Regions from separate parts of the Citrifermentans bemidjiense Bem genome, predicted to be linked through region 1. Evidence: riboswitches for the same ligand, from Rfam matches in the RefSeq annotation. Region 1 holds a riboswitch; the other holds the start of a gene.
The links. A riboswitch is a leader RNA that binds a small molecule or an ion and turns the genes downstream of it on or off. The one in region 1 is predicted to bind S-adenosylmethionine.
Positions count from the first base shown of each region.

Region 2: it holds a riboswitch for S-adenosylmethionine, as region 1 does, so the genes downstream of both, metX (homoserine O-acetyltransferase MetX) here and GBEM_RS11110 (trans-sulfuration enzyme family protein) in region 1, are expected to answer to the same signal.

Region 1 is NC_011146.1:2,577,465-2,584,864, reverse strand. It holds gene GBEM_RS11120 (molecular chaperone DnaJ) at 1-943, shown strand, start outside; gene GBEM_RS11115 (trans-sulfuration enzyme family protein) at 1,340-2,473, opposite strand; gene GBEM_RS11110 (trans-sulfuration enzyme family protein) at 2,470-3,618, opposite strand; SAM riboswitch class I at 3,693-3,797, opposite strand; gene GBEM_RS11105 (MucR family transcriptional regulator) at 4,213-4,770, shown strand; gene GBEM_RS11100 (AMP-binding protein) at 5,002-7,400, shown strand, end outside.
Region 2 is NC_011146.1:429,875-437,274, reverse strand. It holds gene GBEM_RS01770 (HIT family protein) at 1-210, shown strand, start outside; gene GBEM_RS01765 (deoxyribonuclease IV) at 268-1,119, shown strand; gene GBEM_RS01760 (O-acetyl-ADP-ribose deacetylase) at 1,139-1,672, shown strand; gene dtd (D-aminoacyl-tRNA deacylase) at 1,669-2,118, shown strand; gene GBEM_RS01750 (pyridoxamine 5'-phosphate oxidase family protein) at 2,119-2,490, opposite strand; gene GBEM_RS01745 (TIGR02757 family protein) at 2,586-3,455, shown strand; gene GBEM_RS01740 (hypothetical protein) at 3,452-3,643, shown strand; gene GBEM_RS01735 (NAD(P)-dependent oxidoreductase) at 3,726-4,589, shown strand; gene GBEM_RS21370 (hypothetical protein) at 4,586-4,756, shown strand; SAM riboswitch class I at 4,831-4,932, shown strand; gene metX (homoserine O-acetyltransferase MetX) at 5,032-6,135, shown strand; gene GBEM_RS01725 (acetate kinase) at 6,132-7,361, opposite strand.

The sequences.
Region 1 (7,400 bases):
GATCCACCCGGACCTTGCCGGGGAGGGCGCCGGCAGCTTGAGGCACGAACTGATGTTGAAGGCGAACCAGGCGTACGCCGACGAAGATTCGCGCGCCTTGCGGGAGATACTGCGCAGTTGGAGAAGGCACCACCCGGAGCGGCAGCCAGAGTCGAACGACACCAAGGCGGAACTGGCGCGGGTGAAACGGGAGATAGCGGTGGAAGCGCAGGCGGTGCACGATCTGAGCGCCCAGGTGGAACAGCTTAGGTCGAGCTACGTCTGCCGCTTTAAACTGCGGGTCGACAATAGCCTGGCGGAGGGGAGCGATCTTTTCGCCGAGATGATCGCGGCCGCGGATATGAATGTCGTTAGGGCGCAGCGCAGGCTTGCCGCCTTGAGAAGCGAGAAGGCACGGGAGGCGGCGGGGCGCACCAGGGTGAGGAGAAGCATCCAATTCCCCGAAGGCCTTTCTTGTGGAACCTTATACATCCGGGATCTTGCTTCGGCGGACTTCAGCCAGTGGAAGAAGGCTGGGCCTGCGGTGGGTAGGGTGGAGGTGTACATCGACCAGGCGGTGCGCCTGGACGTGAAGGAGCAGGCGGAGCCGAGCCTCGAGCTTTTGCAGCAATTGAGTGCTGACGATCTGCAGGCGCTCTTCCTGTACGAGGTGACCGACGCGGACCTCGACAACATCGTTCACCTGAGCGGCCTGGAGGAGCTTTACCTCTGTGGGCGGGGGTTGACCGACGCGGCGCTTCTTTGCATCTCATCGCTCACCAACCTGAAAAGGATCTACTTGTACCAGACCGCCATCTCCGACCGTGGGCTCGTTTACCTCCAGGGGTTGCAGGGGTTGAAGGGGCTCACCAGCAGCGGCAACAGCATCACGGAAGAAGGGCTCGCCATATTCCAGAAAGCCATCCCCGGCGTCAAGACGGTCAGCTTCAAGTGGAGACGGTGAGGCGGTAAGTACAGATTGTGCAATCATAAAAAAAAGCCCGGAGATCCCGGGCTTTTTTTTATGCTAAAAGGCACTCACCACAGAGGGACACAGAGGTACACAGAGGAAAGACTAAATACGACCAAGGCGGATGAAAGGGATAAAAGCGAACGGCTTTTAGCTTTTTCTGGTTCCCTAGCTCCAGCTTGGGAACCCAATGCGGAGAAAAGCTCCAGCTTTGATCTATGTGAAGCTGGAGCTTCAGGCAGGCCTTGCGTTCCCAAGGTGGACCTTGGGAACGAGATAAAGAGGCTTTTGGGTTTACCACAAAAACCTCGGTGACCTCCGTGGACCTCCGTGGACCTCCGTGGACCTCCGTGACCTCTGCGTTCCGCCTTTCGGTTTTCCGCCTGCAGCTTATCTAAGGGAACTCTCCATGTCGGCGATCAGGTCCTCGGGGTCCTCTAACCCTACCGACAGACGCACCAGCGTGTCCTTGATTCCCCTGGCCTCGCGCTCGGCGGGGGGCATGGCGGCGTGCGACATCTTGGCGGGGTAGGAGAGGATGCTTTCCACCCCTCCCAGGCTCACGGCGAATGCGGACAATTTCACCCCTTCCAGTAGCTTCCTGGTCACTTCATAACTGGACAACTCGAAGGAAAGTACGGCGCCCGGGCCGGCGGACTGGGCGTTGTGGATCTCGTAGCCGGGATGCTCGGGAAGCCCGGGGTAGTAAATCTTCGCCACTTCCTTCTGCTCTTTGAGCCAGGAGACGATCACCTTGGCGCTTGCCTGGTGCTCTTCCATGCGCACCTTCAAGGTTTTCAGTCCGCGCAAAACCAGCCAGCAGTCCTGCGGCCCGAGGACGGCGCCGAAGGCGTTCTGGATGAAGCGGATCCTTTGGCCTACTGCCGGGTCCTTGGCGACGGCGAAGCCGCAGAGGACGTCGGAGTGGCCGTTCAGGAACTTGGTGCCGCTGTGGAGCACGATGTCGCACCCAAGTTCCAGCGGGCGCTGCAAGTACGGGGTCATGAAGGTGTTGTCGACGATGGTGAGGATCCCCTTCTCCTTGGCGAGCGCCGCGGCTCCCTTTAGGTCGGTGATCTTGATGAGCGGGTTGGAGGGGGTCTCCAGGTAGAGCGCCTTGGTCTCGGGCCTGATGGCGGCGGCGATAGCGGCCGTATCGGTCGCGTCGACGAAGGTGGCGTTCAACCCCCAACCCTTCAATACGGTGGTGAGGGCGCGGAAGGTCCCGCCGTAGACGTCTTCGCAGACAACCAGATGGTCGCCCGGCGCGAAGATGAGCAGGGTGGAGGAGATGGCTGCCATGCCGGAGGCGAAGGCAAGGCCGACGGCGCCTTTCTCAAGCCCGGCCACCGCCTCTTCGAGCGCCTCGCGGGTGGGGTTCCCCGAGCGGGAGTAGTCGTACCTGCCGAAGTGCTCCATGGAGCGCTGGGCAAAGGTGGAGCTCAGGTAGATGGGGTGGCTCAGGGAGCCGTGCTCCGGGTCAATCGGGGCTCCGCCGTGTATCAGTTCGGTCGCGAATTTCATTCCGGTTCTCCTCCTGCGAACGCCTGCGCCAGGTCGGCGATCAGGTCGTCCTTGTCTTCTATCCCCACCGAAAGGCGGAGCAGTAAATGGTTTATGCCGAGCCGCTTCAGCGTCTCCGGCTCGATGTCCGCGTGGGTCTGCACCGCGGGGAAGGTGATCAGGCTCTCGACGCCCCCCAGGCTCTCGGCGAAGGAGATCAGACGGGTCTTCATCAACAGCGTGTTGACCAGGTGCGGCTCAGTCACTTCGAAGGCGATCATGGCGCCGAAACCTTTGCCGCGCTGTTTCATCAGCTCGTGGCCGGGATGATCGGGAAGACCGGGGTAATGCACCTTCGCGACTTGCGGGTGGAGGGTCAACCACTGCGCTATGGCAAGGGCGTTTTCCTGCTGCCGGTCCATCCGGATGGTGAGGGTCTTGATCCCCCTGACGGTTAGCCAGGAATCCTGCGGGCCTAGGACGGCGCCGGCGCCGTTCTGGTGGAAGTAGACCTGCTCGGCAAGCGCCGGGTCCTTTACTGCCACCAGGCCGCAGACGGTGTCGTTGTGGCCGGCCAGGTACTTGCTCCCGGAATAGACGGTGATGTCGGCGCCAAGGTCCAGACAGCGCAAGAGATACGGAGTCAGGAAGGTGTTGTCCACGATGCAGAGCATGTCGCGCTCTTTGCAGAGTGCCGCAAGTTTCTCGACGTCGGCCACCTTCAAAAGCGGGTTGGTGAGGGACTCTACGAAGAGCGCGCGGGTGTTGGGCCGGATGGCCTGGCGCACCAGTTCGATGTCGCTCGTGTCGACGTAGCTGAAGCTGAGCCCGAACTGCTGGAACAGCTTCTCGAAAAGCCGGTAGCTCCCGCCGTAGAGGTCCTCGGTTACTATCAGGTGGTCCCCCTGCTTGAAGAGGAACATGAGGCTCGTGATGGCGGCCATCCCCGAGGCGTAGGCGAAGCCGCGGCACCCTCCCTCCAGGACGGCGAGCCCTTCCTCTAACGCCTGGCGCGTGGGGTTGCCCGACCTGCTGTAGTCGTAGCCGGTGCTCTGACCAAGACCGGGATGGCGGAAGGTGGCGGTCTGGTAGATGGGGACGGTCACCGCTCCGGTGCGGGTGTCGCGCTGCAGGCCTATCTGTGCTGCTTCGGTTGCGATCTTCATTTTTTCTTTGCCTCCAATAGGAAAAAGTCCCCTTCCGGGGTCGGAAGGGGACTTTTCTATAGTAGGTCCGCGCTTCCTTATCTTCCGAAGCGTCGCCGCTTCGCTGGATTTGGCACCTTCCCTTACGGGAGGTTGCCGCGACGTCGTAGGGCCAGTCCCTCGGTCGCTCGTGATAAGTTAGTGCTATTAAATTGTTTGTCCAGGAGCAGCCGCTCCTTTTCGATGTCCATATTAATACTGAATCGCTCCACTTCTGTCAACGGTAAACTTGACGCGTTGGATAGGTTTTTATTCGCCCATGACGTTGGCGGAGCAATCGCTGCAAACCGGGGAATGGGTGGATAGCAGCGTTATGGAATCTTTCGGTCACCAAGAGGATAACTTTAGGCAGCGGTTAACCCAGTCCTCGTGACTGTACCTCGTCGTTTGCAGTAAGTCGCAAGGTCGCTTTGGTAACTTCAGCTGTGCAATCATTGGCATCAAAAACAGTCCAACTGAGAGAAGATGATACTTTTAGTAATACCCTCATTGACAAAGCGGAATTACCTGCCAATACTATGTCAAGGCAGATAATGATCTATGGAGGGACAGTCAATGGCAACCTTGGTAGAGATCGCGGCTCAAATTGTAGCGTCACATGCGTCAAGCACTCCGATGACCTCAGATCAGCTGATATTCGAGATCGGTAAAGTTCATACCGCTCTCAAAAACCTTGAAGCAGGCGAGCCTGTAGAGGGATCTGAGGAAACTAAAACTTCTCTGACGGTAAAAGAGGCATTCAGAAAAGGCGAGGTAGTTTGCATGATCTGCGGCAAGGGCGGTTTCAAGACCCTGGCGAGACACTTGAACACCGCGCACGGCATGAAACCGGGCGAGTACAAGAAACAGTTCTCAATTCCCGGGAAACAACCGCTCGCCGCAAAGAATTATTCCGACGCCAGGCGCAAGATGGCGCTGGACCGCGGGCTCGCTGACAACCTCGCTAAGGCGCGCGGGGTGCGCATGGCCAACATCGAAGCGAAAAAAGTCGCTCCCGCCAAACCCGCCAAACCCGCCAAACCGGCCAAGCCGGCCAAGCCCGCAAAACCGGCGAAGGCCGCTAAGGCTCCCAGGGAAGCCGGCGCCAGGGCCGCCAAAGCCAAGACAGCCTGATCCATACAAATTCAGACTGAAAGAAAAGCCGTCCTCGAAAGGGGGCGGCTTTTTTATTTTCAGCATCCACAGCCAACCGGTTGCCAAAGCCGCCCGATCATGTGACAATGCTCAGTCGTGAAGATGCAGCAGATGAGAGCATTACGCCGTGTTGTACCTGCCTTGTACATTGTTGATTCCACCAGATAGTATCCCCAGTGACCGGTCGATTATCGATATAGGGAGCATCCCATGCAGACACTGGCTGATCTATTCCATAGCTTCCCCAAGCGCGGCGACAAGACAGCCCTGGTCAACCGCACCGGGGTCAGGCGGCTGCCGGTTTCCTACCGCGAGCTGTACGACCTTTCCCTCAAGATGGCTTCGCTTCTGGCCCGCAACGGGGTGGTCCCCGGCGACCGGGTGCTCCTCTGGGGGCCGAACTCCTCTTGGTGGGCGGTCGCCTACTGGGGGATCATCATGCGCGGCGCCGTCGCGGTACCGGTCGACTTTATGTCCGAGCGCGGGCGCGCCGACTCGATCCGGCAGTTGACCCAGGCCCGCATCGTGCTGCAGAGCCGGTTCAAACCGGAGAGGATCGACGAAGGGGAAATCCTCCTGCTGGAAGACCTGCAGTACCTGCTGGAGGGGGTGGAGCCGATCGCGGACACGGCCGCTCCTGCTCCCGATGACATGGCGCAGCTCATCTATACCTCCGGGACCACGGGTAATCCCAAGGGGGTGATCCTCACCCACAAGAACCTGGTGTCCAACATCAAGCAGATCAACCAGCAGGTCCCCATCATCACCCCTGAGTTCACCTTCCTGTCGCTTTTGCCGCTGTCGCACATGTTCGAACAGATGGGTGGCTTTTTCACGCCGCTTTACCAGGGGGCAGCCATCGTCTACCCCCGCACCCTGAAGCCCTCGGCCATCATGGAGGCGTTAGCGGAAGAGGACATCTACGTCATCATGTCGGTGCCGCGCCTGATGCAGCTTTTGAAGACGACCATCGAGCGCGAGCTGGCGGAAAAGGGGCTCTCCAAGGTGTTCGCCTCGCTCTCCGGCTTCGCGCAACGGCTTTCCAAGCCGCAGCGGGCCAAGCTCTTTTTCCCGGTGCAGCGAAAGTTCGGCAAGAACTTCACCGTCTTCGTCTCCGGGGGGGCGCCGCTCGACCCCGACGTCTTCCGCTTCTGGGATTCCATGGGGTTCACCGTGCTTGAGGGATATGGCCTGACCGAGTGCTCGCCCGTCCTTTGCGTCAATACCATGGAGCGGCAGCTGGCAGGTTCTGTGGGGCCGGCGCTGCCGGGGGTGGAGCTCAGGCTGGATGGGAAGGAAGTGGTGGTGCGCGGCGACAACGTCTTCTCCGGCTACTACCAAAACGAAGCGGCGACCCGGGCCGCGTTCAACGCCGAAGGGTGGTTCAGGACCGGCGACTTGGGGGAGATCGCCCCGGACGGTTGGCTCAGCATCAAGGGGCGCGAGAAGGAACTCATCGTCACCGGCGGCGGCGTGAACGTCTACCCGGACGAACTGGAGGCGGTGCTCAACAAGGTCCCGGGGGTGAAGGAGTCCTGCGTCATCGGGCTGGACAGGGGGGCGGGGGAGGAGGTGCACGCCGTACTGCTCTTGGACGAAAAGGCGCAAAGGCCCGAGGAGATACTGTCGCGGGCGAACGCGCAATTGGACGCCATGCATCAGATAACCGGCTACACGCTTTGGGACGAACCGGAATTCCCGAAGACCACGACGCTCAAGGTGAAGAAATTCCAGGTGAAGGAGCATGTGAAAAAGGGTGCCGCCACAGACGCCTCCGGGCCGGGAAGGGATCATCTCATCAACCTCGTGGCCAAGGTGACCGGGACCGGCGCTGCCGAAATCAAGGAAGAATCGTACCTCGTGGCCGACCTGGGGCTTACCTCGATTGGGCGGCTGGAACTGGTCAACTACCTGGAGCAGGAATACCGGATGGATATCGAGGACTCCCAGATCGGGCCGCAAACGCGGGTGTCGGACCTGCGCCGCATCATCTCCCGGCGCGAGAAGGCAGGGCACCGCGGCCATTACCGGTTCTGGACCAACACGCCTTTTGTCCGGGCGCTACGCATGACTGCCGACGCGCTTTTCAACTACCCTTTGTACCGCCTCTTCGCGACGCTTGAGGTGCGCGGCGCCGAGCGCCTGGAGAAAGTGCAGGGGCCGGTCCTCTTCATCTCCAACCACCTGGCGTATTTCGACCAGCCCTCGCTGATGTTTTCGCTTCCGAGAAGGATCCGCTACCGCACCGCAACAGCCGCCTACGAGGAGTTCTTCTTCGGCCCCGACCGCGGCCTGATCCGCCTCTGGAAGCTCTTTACCTACGAGTACGGCACGCTTTTACTAAACCTCTTCCCGTTGCCGCAGACCAGCGGTTTCAGCGGCGCGGTGCGCTTCATGGGGAGACTCGCGGACAATGGGTTCAACACCCTGATCTTCCCCGAAGGGGAGCACTCGCGCGACGCGAAGCTGCACGACTTCCAGGCGGGGCTAGGCGTCATCGTCAAGGAATTGGGCGTTCCAGTGGTGCCGGTCAAGATCGGCGGCACGGACAAGATCCTTCCTCCGGACCGGGTGGGGCTGCCGCGAAGAGGGCGGGTGACCGTGACCTT
Region 2 (7,400 bases), 2.1 Mb from region 1:
AGCGTCTTCAGCCCGGACAAGATCAATTACGAGCTGCTGGGGAACATGGCGCCGCACATGCACTGGCATATCGTGCCGCGCCGCTCCAAGGACCCGCTTTGGCCCCGTCCGCAGTGGAGCGAGCCGCACCAGGAAGTGGTGCTCAAACCCGAGGAGTACCGGGAGCGGGCCGCGCTGATCAAGGCACAGTTGAAGAACATCCTGGGCTAGCGCCTGCAACACGTCTCTCCCCCTTCACCGAAGGGGCCAAAAGCCAAAAGGAAAACCATGGACCTGCTGGGCGCACACGTCTCCATCGCCGGAGGCATACATAACGCTGTTGACCGCGGGGTAAGCTCCGGCTGCGGGGTGATCCAGATCTTTACCCAGAACTCGAACCAGTGGAAAGGAAAGGCGGTTTCCCCGGCCGACGCCCAGCTCTTCCGGGACAAACTGACCGCCTCCGGGCTCTCTCACGTCGTCAGCCACGACATCTACCTGATAAACCTGGCAGCCGCCCCCGGCGAGGTGAAGGACAAGAGCCTCATCGCCTTCAAGGAGGAGATGCAGCGCTGCGCAGCACTCGGCATCGACAAGATCGTCATGCATCCCGGCTCCCACACGGGCGACGGCGAGGAGACCGGCATCCGGCGCATCTGCGAGGCGTTCGACCAGCTCTTCGCCGAGGTGCCGGAGTTCACCGGGAAGGTGCTGCTGGAAAACACCGCCGGCCAGGGGACGAACCTCGGCTACCGCTTCGATCACCTGAAGTCGATCATAGAGGGGAGTTCCTATCCCACCCGCTTCGGCGTCTGCTTCGACACCTGCCACGCCTTCGCCTCGGGGTACCCCATCGCAGACCGGGACGGCTATCGCCGGACCTTCGACGAGTTCGACAGCGCGCTCGGGATCGACAAGCTGATGGCCTTCCACCTGAACGACTCCAAGAAGGGGCTCGGCTGCAAGGTGGACCGCCACGAGCACATCGGCGCGGGGGCGCTCGGGCTGGAACCCTTCCGCTTCATCCTGAACGACCCGCACTTCAAGCTGGTGCCGAAGTTCATCGAGACGCCCAAGGGGGACGCCGACGAGATGGATGTGGTGAACCTGAAACTCTTGAGGAGCCTGGTCGAAGGGTGACCGGGCGGGGGGTGCCTTCATGAGCGCTACGAAGCTCAGCGAAAGGGTGGAGATCATCCGCGGGGACATAACGAGGATAGCCGTCGACGCCATCGTCAACGCCGCCAACGGCACACTTCTGGGCGGAGGAGGCGTGGACGGCGCCATCCACCGCGCCGCAGGCCCCGAGCTTCTGGCCGAGTGCAGAACATTGTCGGGGTGCGCCACCGGCGAGGCCAAGATCACCGCCGGCTACCGGTTGCCGGCGCGCCACGTGATACACACGGTCGGCCCGGTCTGGCACGGCGGGAGCCGCGGCGAGCCTGAACTCCTTCGCTCCTGCTACCGCAACGCCTGCCGCCTGGCCCACGAAAATGGGCTCTCCAGCATCGCCTTCCCGGCCATCAGCGCCGGGGTCTACGGCTACCCGATGCGCCTCGCCTGCAGGATCGCGCTGGAAGAGGCAAAGGCCGCACTGGAGGGCTATCCGGACCTGAAAAAGGTGGTCTTCGTCCCCTTTTCGCCCGAGGCGGAACAGATTTATCAAGAGCTTTTGCAGGAGGTTTTTTCGTGAAGGCAGTAATCCAGCGGGTGAAAGAAGCGAAGGTCTCGGTTGAGGGGAGGGTGGTCGGCGAGATCGGGAAGGGCGTCCTGGTGCTCTTGGGCGTCGAGATCGGCGACGGCTGCGCCCAGGCGGACTGGATGGCGGAAAAGATCGTCAACCTGAGGATTTTTGCTGACAACGAGGGGAAGATGAACCTGGCGCTGCCAGAGGTGAAGGGGGAGATGCTCGCCGTTTCCCAGTTCACCCTGGCCGGCAACTGCTCCAAGGGGCGCCGCCCTTCCTTCGACACCGCCGCGGCCCCCGAGGAGGCGAACCGCCTTTACAGCTACTTCATGGGACAGGTATGGGAGCGGGGGGTGCCGGTGCAAAGCGGGATCTTTCAGGCTGATATGGAGGTCTCCCTGGTGAACGACGGTCCGGTGACCTTCATCCTGGAGACCCCGCCCAAGCGCTAGTCACATCAGGGGGCGCACCTCTTCCACCTTGAAGTAGGCCACCCGGGTCACCGCAGCGCTCGCCTGAGGGCTCGCCACCTGCGCCGTCCTTTCCCTGATGTTCTCCAGCATTTCCCCCTCGCCGGCTTCCTCGGCCATGGTCAAGGTCAATCTCCAGCCGTTGTATCCCCTGGACGGTGCGAGGTAAAGGTAGCTCGCGTGCGGGTTCTCCCTCAAGTTGGCGATCGTGCGCCCCTCGCTGAAGCCCCAGGCCAGCGTCTGCTCGTCCACTACATGAGGTATGGCGAAGACCGCCTGGTTGACCACGCCTGCCGCGTCAGCGGTGGCGATGATGCCTCGTCCCCCCTCTGGAAAGAGTTCTGCAAGTCTCATGTGTTGCACCCCCTTTTTCCTTTAAGCTGATTTAGCACTATGATAACTTAGCAGGTTCAAAAGGATTGTCCATAACAGCTGGGAGCGCTGCGCCAATGAGAAGCTCGCTGGAACTTAAAACCGTACTCGATTCACTTTACGCCGTCCGCTCGCAGGAGCACCTCGCCAACGACCCGCTTTCGTTCTGCCACCGCTATGCCGACCCGCGGGACCAGGAGATCGCCGGCCTCATCGCCTCCTCGTTCGCCTACGGCAACGTCAAGATAATCAAGAAGAACCTCGCCTGGATCTTCGACCGGATGGGGGATTCCCCGCGCCGCTTCGTCGAGCGGTTAGAGCCGGAGCAAGGCTCCCGGCTCTTCGCCGGTTTCAAGCACCGCTTCAACGACGCCCGCGACCTCTGCGCGCTCCTTTTCGCCTGCCGCACCATGCTGGAGCAGGCGGGGTCCGTGGAGGGGTGGCTGCTCCAGTTCCACGTCCAAGGGGAGGAGGACCTGACCGGGACCCTCTCCGGGTTCAGCGAGGCGGTGAAGTCCCTCGACTTCACCCCCGTCTTCGGCGCCGCCACTCCCCCCGCCGACTCCTACTTCCCCTTCTTCTTTCCCTCCCCCGCCTCGGGTAGCGCCTGCAAAAGGCTCTGCATGTACCTTCGGTGGATGGTGCGGCCGGCCGACGGCATCGACCTGGGGATCTGGAAGGGGATCAGGCCGGACCAGTTGGTCATCCCCGTGGACGCGCATATCCAGCGCATCTGCAGGCTTCTGGGCTTCACCGCCCGCAAGCAGGCGGACTGGCGCATGGCGCGCGAGATCACCGCGGCGCTGCGCGAGCTCGACCCGGCGGACCCGGTCAAATACGACTTCTCCATCTGCCACCTGGGGATCTCCGAGGGTTGCGACGGCAAGGACCACTTGAAGTGCGTAGCCTGCCCCATCGCCGGGCTCTGCCCGGTTGGATCGCCTTGACCGCGGTCTCCCCCGCATACCTGCATGGCTACAGCTTCTACGCGCCGGCGGGCGAGGTCTACCAAAGCCGCTTCCAGGCCCCCTTCCCGCCCCATGACAGCCCTTTCTACTGCGGCGACTCGCGCCCATCGGTGGACGCGGCGGCGTCCGACCGGGGGGGTGCGGCCATGCGGAGGCGCTCTTTCTGATAAACTCGGTGCGCAAGTGGCGCCCGGCGGCGCTGGCATCGAAGAGATAGCAGTCGATAAATCTATTTCCAAGGAGAAGAAGATGGAACAATACGGATTTTTAGGATTGGGGATCATGGGAAGCGCGATGGCCAAAAACCTGCTCAAGGCGGGTTTCAAGGTGACGGTCTGGAACCGGTCGCAGGAAAAGTGCGCCGAGTTCGCGGCGCTCGGGGCCACGGTTGCCGCCACCCCCGCCGAGGTGACCTCCTCCTGCAGCGTCACCATCGCCATGCTGGCCGACCCGGCAGCGGCACACGCGGTCTGCTTCGGCCCTGAAGGCGCGCTGGAAGGGATCGGCGCCGGAAGGGGTTACGTCGACATGTCGACGGTCGACGCCGCGACGGCGCAGGAGATCGGCGCTGCCGTGACCGGCAAGGGTGGGAGGTTCCTGGAAGCTCCCGTTTCCGGCAGCAAGAAGCCGGCCGAGGACGGCACCCTGATCATCCTCGCCGCAGGCGACCGGGGGCTCTTCGATCAGGCGCTCCCGCTCTTCGAAAAGATGGGAAAGAAAAGCCTTTATCTTGGCGAGGTGGGGCGCGGCGCGCAGATGAAGCTCATCGTCAACATGGTCATGGGAGGGATGATGACCATCTTCTGCGAGGGGCTCGCGCTCGCTGACAAGGCGGGGCTCGAATGCAGCGACCTATTGGACGTCATCGACGCCGGCGCCATGGCGAACCCGATGTTCAAGCTGAAGGGGGCGCAGATCGGGCAGGAAAACTTCGCCACGGCCTTTCCCCTCAAGCACATGCAAAAGGACATGCGCCTCGCCGTGGCGCTCGGGGATCAGTTGGGGCAGCCGCTTTTTTCCGCCTCCGCCGCCAATGAAAGCTTCAAAAGGGCGAGGTCGCAAGGGTTCTCGGACCAGGACTTCAGCGCCGTCTTCAAGGCGATCGCCTCGTGAAAAAGCTCCTCTCCCTGGCCGCAGTGACGCTCCTCACCAGCGCCTTCCTCGATCCCCTGATCTACTCCGGGCTGGACAAGCCCATACCGTGGGGGCGCGACGCGCTGATGGCCGTTGGTGGGGTAGTCTGCTTTTACCTGCTGGTGAAATACCGTAACGACTTGTAAACCGCCGGGCAAGTTTGCCGTTGACAAATATAAACGGCTCCCTTATCCTGCAGCCACAATTGAATAAAAAGACCTGCTTATCTAGAGTGGTGGAGGGAAAGGCCCTGCGAAGCCACAGCAACCGGCCCAGAAATGGGCGACAGGTGCTAAATCCTGCCGAAAGGCGAAGATGAGAAAGGCGCTTTAGCTCCATCACCACAAAAGCCCCTTCTCTCATACCGAGACGGGGCTTTTTTAATACCTGCTGCATGCGGCGCATCATTTAAGAGAGAAACATGTCCTACGGCATAGTGACAGAACAGATCGCCACCTTCGATACGGAACTGCGGCTGGAAAGCGGGCGTATCCTGGGGCCGATCGACATAGCCTACGAGACCTACGGCACCTTGAACGAGTCGCGCTCGAACGCCATCCTGGTGACCCATGCCTGGACCGGCAGCGCGCACTTGGCCGGTCGCTACAGCGAAGACGAGAAGCGCGCGGGCTGGTGGGACGAAATCGTCGGCCCCGGCGCCCTTTTGGACACCGACCGCTACTTCGTGATCTGCTCCAACGTGATCGGCTCCTGCTTCGGCTCCACCGGCCCCACCTCGATCAACCCGAAGACCGGCAAGCGCTACAACCTGGCCTTCCCGGTGATCACGGTGCGCGACATGGTGAAGGCCCAGGCCCTGCTCATGGACCGGCTCGGAATCGGGAAGCTTTTCTGCGTGCTGGGGGGGAGCATGGGGGGGATGCAGGCCCTGGAGTGGGCGACCCAGTTCCCGGAGCGGGTAGGCTCGGCCGTGGTGCTCGCCACGACGCCGCGCCCTTCGGCGCAGGCCATCTCGCTGAACGCCGTGGCGCGCTGGGCCATCTTCAACGACCCTAACTGGAAAAAAGGGGAATACCGGAAGAACCCCAAGGACGGCCTGGCTTTAGCCCGCGGCATCGGGCACATCACCTTCCTCTCGGACGAATCGATGACGGCCAAGTTCGACCGCCGCTTCTCCGCCCGCGACGGGCAGTTCGACTTCTTCGGGCAGTTCGAGGTGGAACGCTACCTGACCTACAACGGCTACAACTTCGTGGACCGCTTCGACGCCAACTCCTTCCTCTACCTCGCCAAGGCGCTCGACCTCTACGACGTCGCCTCGGGGTGCGAATCGCTGGAGGAAGCCTTCGCGCCGGTTACCGCCCCGATCCAGTTCTTCGCCTTCACCTCGGACTGGCTCTACCCGCCGGCGCAGACCGAGGAGATGGTCGCATCACTCAAGACGCTGGGAAAACAGGTCGAGTACCACCTGATCACCTCGGCCTACGGCCACGACGCCTTCCTTTTGGAGCACCAGACCTTCACCCCGCTGGTCGAGTCCTTCCTGGACCGGGTCAAGGTCTAGGCAGCACCCGCCTCGCGCACCGGCCACCCCATAATGGCGGCCACGTCTTCGTTGAGCATCATCTCCTCGCCGCTGGGAAGGGCAAACACCTTGACCTTGGAGCTGTCGGCGCTGATCAGCATCTCCCGCTCGCCCCGCAAGGCCTCCTCGTCCCGCTTCAGGTCCACCTCGATGCCGAACTGTTCCATCCCCTTGAGCGCCATACCCCGGACCGGCCAGTCCTCCCACCCCTCGCCGTAGGTGAAGACGATGGCGTCGGGCTTGCCGATCACGGCGATGTAGGCCCCTATGTACTTGCGCAGACGGTAGGACTCCATGTCGAGAGCCAGCTGGCAACGTGCGTCTCCCACCACCGCCTCGTCCACCACCGTCCTGCGGCTCACCCGGCGCCCCACTATCCCCGCGAGCCCGCTCTTCTGGTTCAGGAAGAGATCCATGTCCGTCGCCGAGATGCCCGCCTCGTTGATCATGAACGGGACGATCCCCGCGTCTATGTCGCCGCAGCGGGTCCCCATCATCACCCCTTCCAGCGGCGTGAGCCCCATGCTGGTATCGACCGAGACCCCGTTTTTCAGCGCGCAGAGCGACACGCCGTTGCCGGTGTGCACCGTCACCAGGTTGCAGCGCTCCAGGGGAACCCCGGCGAGCGCGGCCCCCCTCCTGGCGGCATGGAGGTGTGACTGCCCGTGGAAGCCGTAGCGCCTGATGCCGTGCTGCTTGTACCAGTCGTAGGGAAGTGGGTAGATATAGGCTTTTTCCGGCATGGTCTGGTGGAAGGCGGTGTCGAAGATGGCGACCTGCGGCAGGTCGGGCAAGAGCTCCTGCGCTGCCCGGATGCCGGCCAAGTTCGGGGTGTTGTGCAGCGGGGCGAGGTTCGCGGTCTCCTTGATGGCCGCGACGACGTCGTCATCTATCAGCACCGACCTGGTGAACCTCTCTCCCCCATGAACCACGCGGTGCCCGATGGCGCGGATGCTTGCTACATCAGGGAGCACCCCGTCCTTCGCGTCGGTCAGCGTGTCCAACACGAATTGCAGCGCCTGGGTGTGATCGGCGCAGTCGGCGTCAAGCTGCCTGGGCTCCTTGCCGGGGACCTTGTGGATGAGGAAGGTATCCCCGATGACGATCCGCTCCACGTTCCCGCTGGCCAGGGTGCGGTTTTGCCCCCAGTCGAAAAGTTGATACTGCACGGAAAAGCTCCGGCAGTTGAGGGTGAGGATGAGCATGCTGAAAGACTCCAGTCCGGGCGCGCAGGCGGCCCGATC